DNA from 3 places in the Bradyrhizobium sp. B025 genome. Region 1 is predicted to be linked to each of the others. Evidence: riboswitches for the same ligand, from Rfam matches in the RefSeq annotation. Region 1 holds a riboswitch; each other region holds the start of a gene.

The links. Region 1 has a riboswitch for S-adenosylmethionine ahead of ACE10W_RS02170 (O-succinylhomoserine sulfhydrylase). Riboswitches for the same ligand answer to the same signal wherever they lie in the genome.
Region 2: another riboswitch for S-adenosylmethionine. It lies ahead of ACE10W_RS03790 (homoserine O-acetyltransferase); the one in region 1 lies ahead of ACE10W_RS02170 (O-succinylhomoserine sulfhydrylase).
Region 3: another riboswitch for S-adenosylmethionine. It lies ahead of ACE10W_RS31845 (metallophosphoesterase); the one in region 1 lies ahead of ACE10W_RS02170 (O-succinylhomoserine sulfhydrylase).

The regions. Positions count from the first base shown of each region.
Region 1 is NZ_CP170150.1:482,404-484,662, forward strand. Features, by position in the region: gene ACE10W_RS02170 (O-succinylhomoserine sulfhydrylase) at 42-1,229, opposite strand; SAM riboswitch at 1,304-1,383, opposite strand; gene ACE10W_RS02175 (2'-deoxycytidine 5'-triphosphate deaminase) at 1,464-2,259, shown strand, end outside.
Region 2 is NZ_CP170150.1:790,850-793,108, reverse strand. Features, by position in the region: gene ACE10W_RS03790 (homoserine O-acetyltransferase) at 1-821, opposite strand, end outside; SAM riboswitch at 913-992, opposite strand; gene ACE10W_RS03785 (chorismate mutase) at 1,196-2,044, shown strand; gene ACE10W_RS03780 (histidinol-phosphate transaminase) at 2,077-2,259, shown strand, end outside.
Region 3 is NZ_CP170150.1:6,771,753-6,774,011, reverse strand. Features, by position in the region: gene ACE10W_RS31850 (carboxylesterase/lipase family protein) at 1-819, shown strand, start outside; SAM riboswitch at 843-921, shown strand; gene ACE10W_RS31845 (metallophosphoesterase) at 969-1,715, shown strand; gene ACE10W_RS31840 (hypothetical protein) at 1,796-1,954, shown strand; gene ACE10W_RS31835 (aspartate/glutamate racemase family protein) at 2,000-2,259, opposite strand, start outside.

The DNA.
Region 1 (2,259 bases):
GGGCACGCTTCGCTTTGCCCACCCTACGGAGCTCGATCGCCTCACGCCCTCTCCAGCGCCGCCGTCAGATCCTCGATCAGATCGTCCGCATGCTCCAGCCCCGCGGAGAAGCGGATGAAGCCCTCGCTGATGCCGAGCGCGGCGCGGTCTTCCGGCTTCAGGCGCTGATGCGTCGTGGTCGCCGGATGGGTGACGAGGCTCTTGGCGTCGCCGAGATTGTTCGAGATCTTCGCAAGCTTGAGCTCGTTGAGCACGCGGAACGCGGCCGCCTTGCCGCCCTTGACCTCGAAGCCGACCAGCGTCGAGCCGCCGCGCATCTGCTTCTTCACGAGCGCTGCCTGCGGATGATCGGCGCGGCCGGGATAGATCAATCGCGAGATCTTCGGATGGCCGGCCAGCACTTCCGCAACGCGTGCCGCGGTGTCGGTCTGCGCGCGCACGCGCACGGCCAGCGTCTCCAGGCCCTTGAGCAAGACCCAGGCGTTGAACGGCGAGATCGACGGCCCGGTCTGGCGCATGAAATTGTGGAGGTGCTCGGCGACGAAGGCTTCCGACGACAGGATGATGCCGCCGAGGCAGCGGCCCTGGCCGTCGATGTGCTTGGTCGCGGAATAGACCACGACGTCGGCCCCTAGCGCGAGCGGGCTCTGCCAGATCGGCGTCGCAAACACGTTGTCGACGACGAGCCGCGCGCCGCCCTTGTGCGCGATCTCGGCGATGCCGGGGATGTCGAGCACGTCGAGCGTCGGGTTGGTCGGGCTCTCCAGGAAGAACGTCTTGGTGTTCGGCCGCAAGGCCCGCTGCCACTGGTCGAGATCGAGGCCGTCGACCAGCGTGGTTTCGATGCCGTAGCGCGGCAACAGATCCTGAATGACGTAGAGGCACGAGCCGAACAGCGCGCGGGAGGCGACCACGTGGTCGCCGGTCTTCAGCGGCGCCAGGATCGCGGTCGTCACCGCGGCCATGCCGGTCGCCGCCGAACGCGCCGCTTCGGCGCCTTCTAGCTCGATCATGCGGCGCTCGAACATCGAGATGGTCGGGTTCGAATAACGCGAATAGATGAAGCCGGGATCCTCGCCCTTGAACCGCGCCTCGCACTCCTCGGCGCTGTTGTAGACGTAGCCCTGGGTCAGGAACAGCGCCTCCGACGTCTCGCCGAATTGCGAGCGCAGGGTGCCGGAATGGACCAGGCGGGTTTCGGGACGGTAAGTGGCAGGCGACTTCGACATAGGTACCTCCGACATGACCGTCTCGTCGAAAACGGTCACAAAAAAACCGGCCTGGATATATCCACGGGCCGGGATCACAGAGGTCCCCGGCCTGTTTAGCGACTTATTTAACGTGGCTGCAAGCCGGCCGGCTCAAATCACCACGGGATAAGTGATGCTCATATTCCGCAATGGCCTTTCCGTCAAGGCGTCCATCGGATAGCCGTAAAAGGCTAGTATTTCCCGCACGTCCGGATGCGTTTGACCCCTGACGAGGACCCCCGGTTGAGCTTCACGATCGCCGCCGACGCCAATGGTATCCTGCCCGACCGCATGATCGCGGCGATGGCGGAGGCGGGCCTCATCCTGCCCGCATACGATTTCGTCGAAAGCCAGATCCAGCCGGCGAGCCTCGACCTCCGCCTCGGTGACATCGCCTATCGCGTCCGCGCCAGCTTCCTGCCTGGTCCCGGCGCCACGGTGGCCGAGCGCATCGACGAATTGAAGCTGCACGAGTTCAGCCTTGCCGACGGCGCGGTGCTGGAAACCAACTGCGTCTACATCGTGCCGCTGCTCGAGAGCCTGGCGCTGCCGCCGGAGATCGTCGCGGCTGCGAACCCCAAGAGCTCCACCGGCCGCCTCGACGTCTTCACCCGCGTGATCGCCGACGGCACCCGCCGCTTTGACATGATCGGCGCCGGCTATCACGGCCCGCTCTATGCCGAGATCAGCCCGAAGACATTTCCGGTGCTGGTGCGCGAGGGCTCGCGCCTGTCGCAGGTGCGCTTCCGCACCGGTGACGCCATCCTCAATGCCGACGAGCTCGATGCGCTGCATGCGTCCGAGCGCCTCGTCGACATCGACGATGCCGATCTGGCCGGCGGCGTCGCCGTCTCCGTCGATCTCTCCGGCGAGAAGGCCAACGGCTTCGTCGGCTACCGCGCCAAGCGCCACACCGGCGTCGTAGACGTCGATCGCCGCTCCGGTTATTCCGTCGAGGACTTCTGGGAGCCGATCTCGGCCCGGCCCGACGGCAGCCTGATCCTCGATC
Region 2 (2,259 bases), 310 kb from region 1:
AAGTCGGCGTCGAACGAAAAGGTCGGCAGGTCGCGGTCCTGCATGCGCCGGCCGAACTTGCGATGCAGCGCCGCGTCGGAGAGATAGGTGATGTGCGCCGCCATCCGTGCGACCGCAAGGCCGCGATGCGGATGGATGCCGCGATCGGCGTAGCCGCCATTGTGCCAGTCGGGATCGGCCATCACAGCCTGGCGACCGAGCTCGTGAAAGGCGATGTTCTGCGCCGAGTGCCGCGTCGAGCAGGCAATTGCCAGCGCGGAATACACGCGCTCGGGGTAGGCCGCCGTCCATTGCAGCACCTGCATGCCGCCCATCGAGCCGCCGACCACCGCGAACAGCGTGTCGATGCCGAGCCGGTCGATCAGCATCGCCTGCGCGCGAACCATGTCAGGGATGGTGATGACCGGGAAATCCAGGCCCCACACTTTGCCGGTCGCGGGATTGATCGAGGCCGGCCCGGTCGAGCCCATGCAGCCACCGATCACATTGGCGCAGATGATGAAGTATTGGCTCGGATCGAGCGGACGGCCCGCACCGACGAGGGTTTCCCACCAGCCGGGCTTGCCGGTGACAGGGTGCACATTGGCGACATGCTGGTCGCCGGTCAGCGCATGGCAGATCAGGATCGCGTTGGAGCGATCGGCGTTGAGCTCGCCATAGGTCTGGTAGGCGATCTGGAACGGGGTGAGATCTATGCCGCAGTCGAGCGGCAACGGCTGATCAGCGCCGAAATGCGCGACGAGCGAGCTCGGATGATCCACCTCATGCGACCGCTCATCGGCACTGATCGCGGGACTGGATATCGACGTGACGCCAACCATCTGACCATCGACCTCGTTTGCGATCCGACTTCAGACCGCTACTTGCATCAGGCCATAAAAAACCCGGCCTGAACGATAGGTTCGGCCGGGATCGGAAGCGTCCCCGGCCTGTTTAGCGAGTTTTTTAACGTGGCTGCAAGCCGGCCGGCTCAAATGACCACGGAACAGGCAAAACTTAACGGCTTGGACGGTTTTCGTCAAGATACGGTCCTGATTGACCAAATTCGTCCCCGTCGCGTCAGCCGAAAAGGCCCGATTTCCCTTTGCATTTCTCTTTGCTTTCGCCGCTCCGACTGCCTAATCAAGACATCGACCGCGGCGGGTCCGACCTGATGGACCCGCATTGGAACGCCTCTCAACAGCACTTGCCAGATATGTCCCAACGTCCGCCCGCGCCACCATCGTTGCAGGAATTGCGCAAGGAGATCGACGCGATCGACGAGGGCATGCATCGCCTCCTGATGCAGCGCGGCGACATCATCGACCGCCTGATCCAGGTGAAGCAGACCCAGGAGGTGGGCTCGGCGTTCCGGCCGGCGCGCGAGGCCGACATGATGCGGCGGATCGTGGAGCGCCATCGCGGCATCCTGCCGCTCGACACGGTCGAGAGCATCTGGCGCGTCATCATCGCGACGTTCACTTACGTGCAGGCGCCGTTCGCGGTGCATGCCGACATCTCGGTGAGCGAGCCCGCGATGCGCGATTCCGTGCGATTCCATTTCGGCTTCACCGTGCCTTACGTCGCGCATTTCAGCGCGCAGGCCGCGGTCGAGGCGGTCGCGAAATCCAAGGGCGATCTGGCGCTGGTCTCGGCGACTTCCAGCCGCACCCCGTGGTGGCTGGAGCTGGAAGCAGAAGGCGCACCGAAGATCATCGCGCGGCTGCCCTTCGTCGAGCGTGCCGACCATCCGGCCGCGCTGCCCGTGTTCGCGATCTCGCGCGTCGCCGACAGTGCCCTGGTGACGGAGGTGGAGACTTTCAGCGTGCGCGTCTCGGGGTGGAATGCCGAGATCGCGCGGGCGCTGTCGCCGCTCGCCGACATCGTGGCGGTGCCCGATACCGCCTTCGATGGCGCCGCGCTGCTGGTCTCGGTCACGAGCGCGAGCAGCATCGACAAGATCAAGGCTGCCCTGATCGAGGCGGGGGCCTCGGTGCGCTCCACGGCCCTCGTCGGCAGCCACGCGACGCGCTATACGGTGCCCCCGACCGGGTCGAAATCGTAAGTTACGAGCCGCCTGCCATTCCGGAGTTGAAGATGTCCCGCCCCGTGCCGAACCCCGGCATTCTCGATATTGCGCCCTACACGCCCGGCAAGAGCCCGGTGCCGGAGCCGGGCCGCAAGGTGTTCAAGCTCTCGGCCAACGAGACGCCGTTCGGCCCCTCGCCCAGGGCGATCGAGGCCTTCAAGAAGGTGGCTGATCATCTGGAAGACTATCCG
Region 3 (2,259 bases), 2.6 Mb from region 1:
CCAACCGCGATTGCCTCTTTGCCACTGCCAAAGCTCTTCGCGGCGGTGGAGCGCGTCAGTCGCGGGCTTGCGGACGAGACCGAACAAGGCACCGTGTTCGGCCCGGTGCTCGACGGAATCGTGATTCCGCGCGAGCCGCGGGACGTCTTCGCCGAAGGAACCTTGCGCGACATTCCGCTCTGGCTCGGCTCCTGCCGCGACGAGATGGTGATGTTCCTGAAGAGCACGCCGCCGGCCGCGATGATCCGCACCACCGAACGACAAGTGCGCGCCGCAGTCGGCGATGCCGGCTGGCAACGTCTGCTGGCGTATTACCGCGCCACAGCGCGCGTCGACGAGGATCCGTACGAGGCGCTGCTGTCCGACGCGTTCTGGCATCGCCCCATGGCAGATCTTGCGCGGCTTCATGCCGCGGCTGGCGGCGCGGTGTGGCTGAGCCGGTTCGACCATCGCCCGGCGCTGGAGCCGTTCCTGTCGCAGGGGCCGACCCACGGTGCCGACAATGCCTGCCTCTGGGCGCACCCGCCGGATTTCATCGACCGCCCGATCCTGAAGCGCAAGGGCGGGCCGATGACGCCCGAGGATATCGAGGTCGCCGCGCGGTTTCAGGCAAGCGTGCTGCGCTTCGTCACATCCGGCGCGCCCGACATCGCGGAAGCCTGGCCGCGGTTCGAGCCGGCCAAGGAGCCGCTCGCAATCTTCGGCCAGCCGTTCCACATTGTGCCTCTCAATGAAGGCGTGCGCTCCCGCCTGTGGGCGGAGCTGTCGGCCCAACGCGGCGCGCCGCAGGCTCCGGCCGCGCGAGCGAAGATCGGTTGATCGCAGCACCTTGGTCATGTAAGCGTTCGTCCAGCGCCGATTTGATCCTCAGCTTGCGGGCGCTTCTAAAAATGCAGCTAAAGAGACCCGCTATCCCTGCATCGTCCCGCATTGGGTGAATCGTCGGCCATCTCGAATGGAGAGGCCAAGTGAAATTTGCTGCCATCGCGGATGTGCACGGAAATCGTCCGGCGCTCGAAGCCGTCCTTGCGGACATTGCTGCGCTCGGCATCAACGAGGTCGTGAACCTGGGCGACCATGTTAGCGGTCCGCTCGAAGCGGCCCGAACGGCTGACCTGCTGATGGAGCGAGGCTTTCCGTCCATCAAGGGCGATCAGGACCGCATTCTCGTGGAGCTGTGGCAGGCCGGCACATCGGCGCGCAGCGATTTCCGAGAGCTCGAACGCAAGCATTTCGAGTGGATGGCAAGCATGCCGTCCACGCTCATGTATAGGGGGCGGGCGTTCCTGTGCCATGGATCGCCAGGGAATGATGCTGCGTTCTGGCTCGACCACATCGCGGGCGACGGCTGCCCGCGTCCGAGCCGGATTGATTCTATTGAGGCCGGCGCCGAGGGGATCGACGCCGAGATCATCCTGTGCGCACACACGCACATTCCGCGCGTGGTGCGTCTGAAGGATGGCCGGCTGGTCGTCAATCCCGGCAGCGTTGGATTGCCCGGTTACGACGGGAAGATGCCCGTTCCCTACGTGGTCGAGGTCGGCACCCCTCATGCGTGTTACGCAATTCTCGAGCATGCCAACAGAGGCTGGTCCGCGACGCTCCGCTACGTGGCCTACGACACCACGGCCATGGCAGCATTGGCGCGGGCCAGGGGAATGCTCACCTGGGCGAGCGCGATTGCAACGGGCTGGGTGCAGCGGGATCACCTGTAATCTGCTTCACACGCGAATGCGCCGAGTAACGCTAGATGAAGTGAGGCCTCGCTTCCGCGCGGCCCGCTTCGGAGCTGGCGATGATTGCTGCACTGGCAAGAGCAATATCCCGCGCGACGGGAACCAATGTCGATGTCGAGACTCTGAAAGTCGTCGTCATATTCTCGGGAGCGGGCCTGCTGCTCTCACTCGTTGCTGCAATGATCTACGGACAGGCTGTCAACGCCGCCTTATTTTAGGCTCGTGCGCGTTCATCGCGCGCCTCGCCGCCTGTCCCGGCTGGTTCAGCGCAGGAACGGCACGGGATGGGCCGCGCGATGGAAGAAGTTGATCAGGGTGTTGATGTCGAACACCGGCAGACCCGACACCTCGGCGACGTCCCGCGAGAATGGGCACATGTTGGTGCACTCGAACAGGATCGCGCCGGGATTTTTGCAGGACGCCATGAAGGCTTCCGTCATCTCGATCATCTCGGCGCGCAGCACGTCAGTGTCCAGCTCTTCGCGGCCGAGAATGTAGGTTGCGGGAAACTGCGCATCGGGCT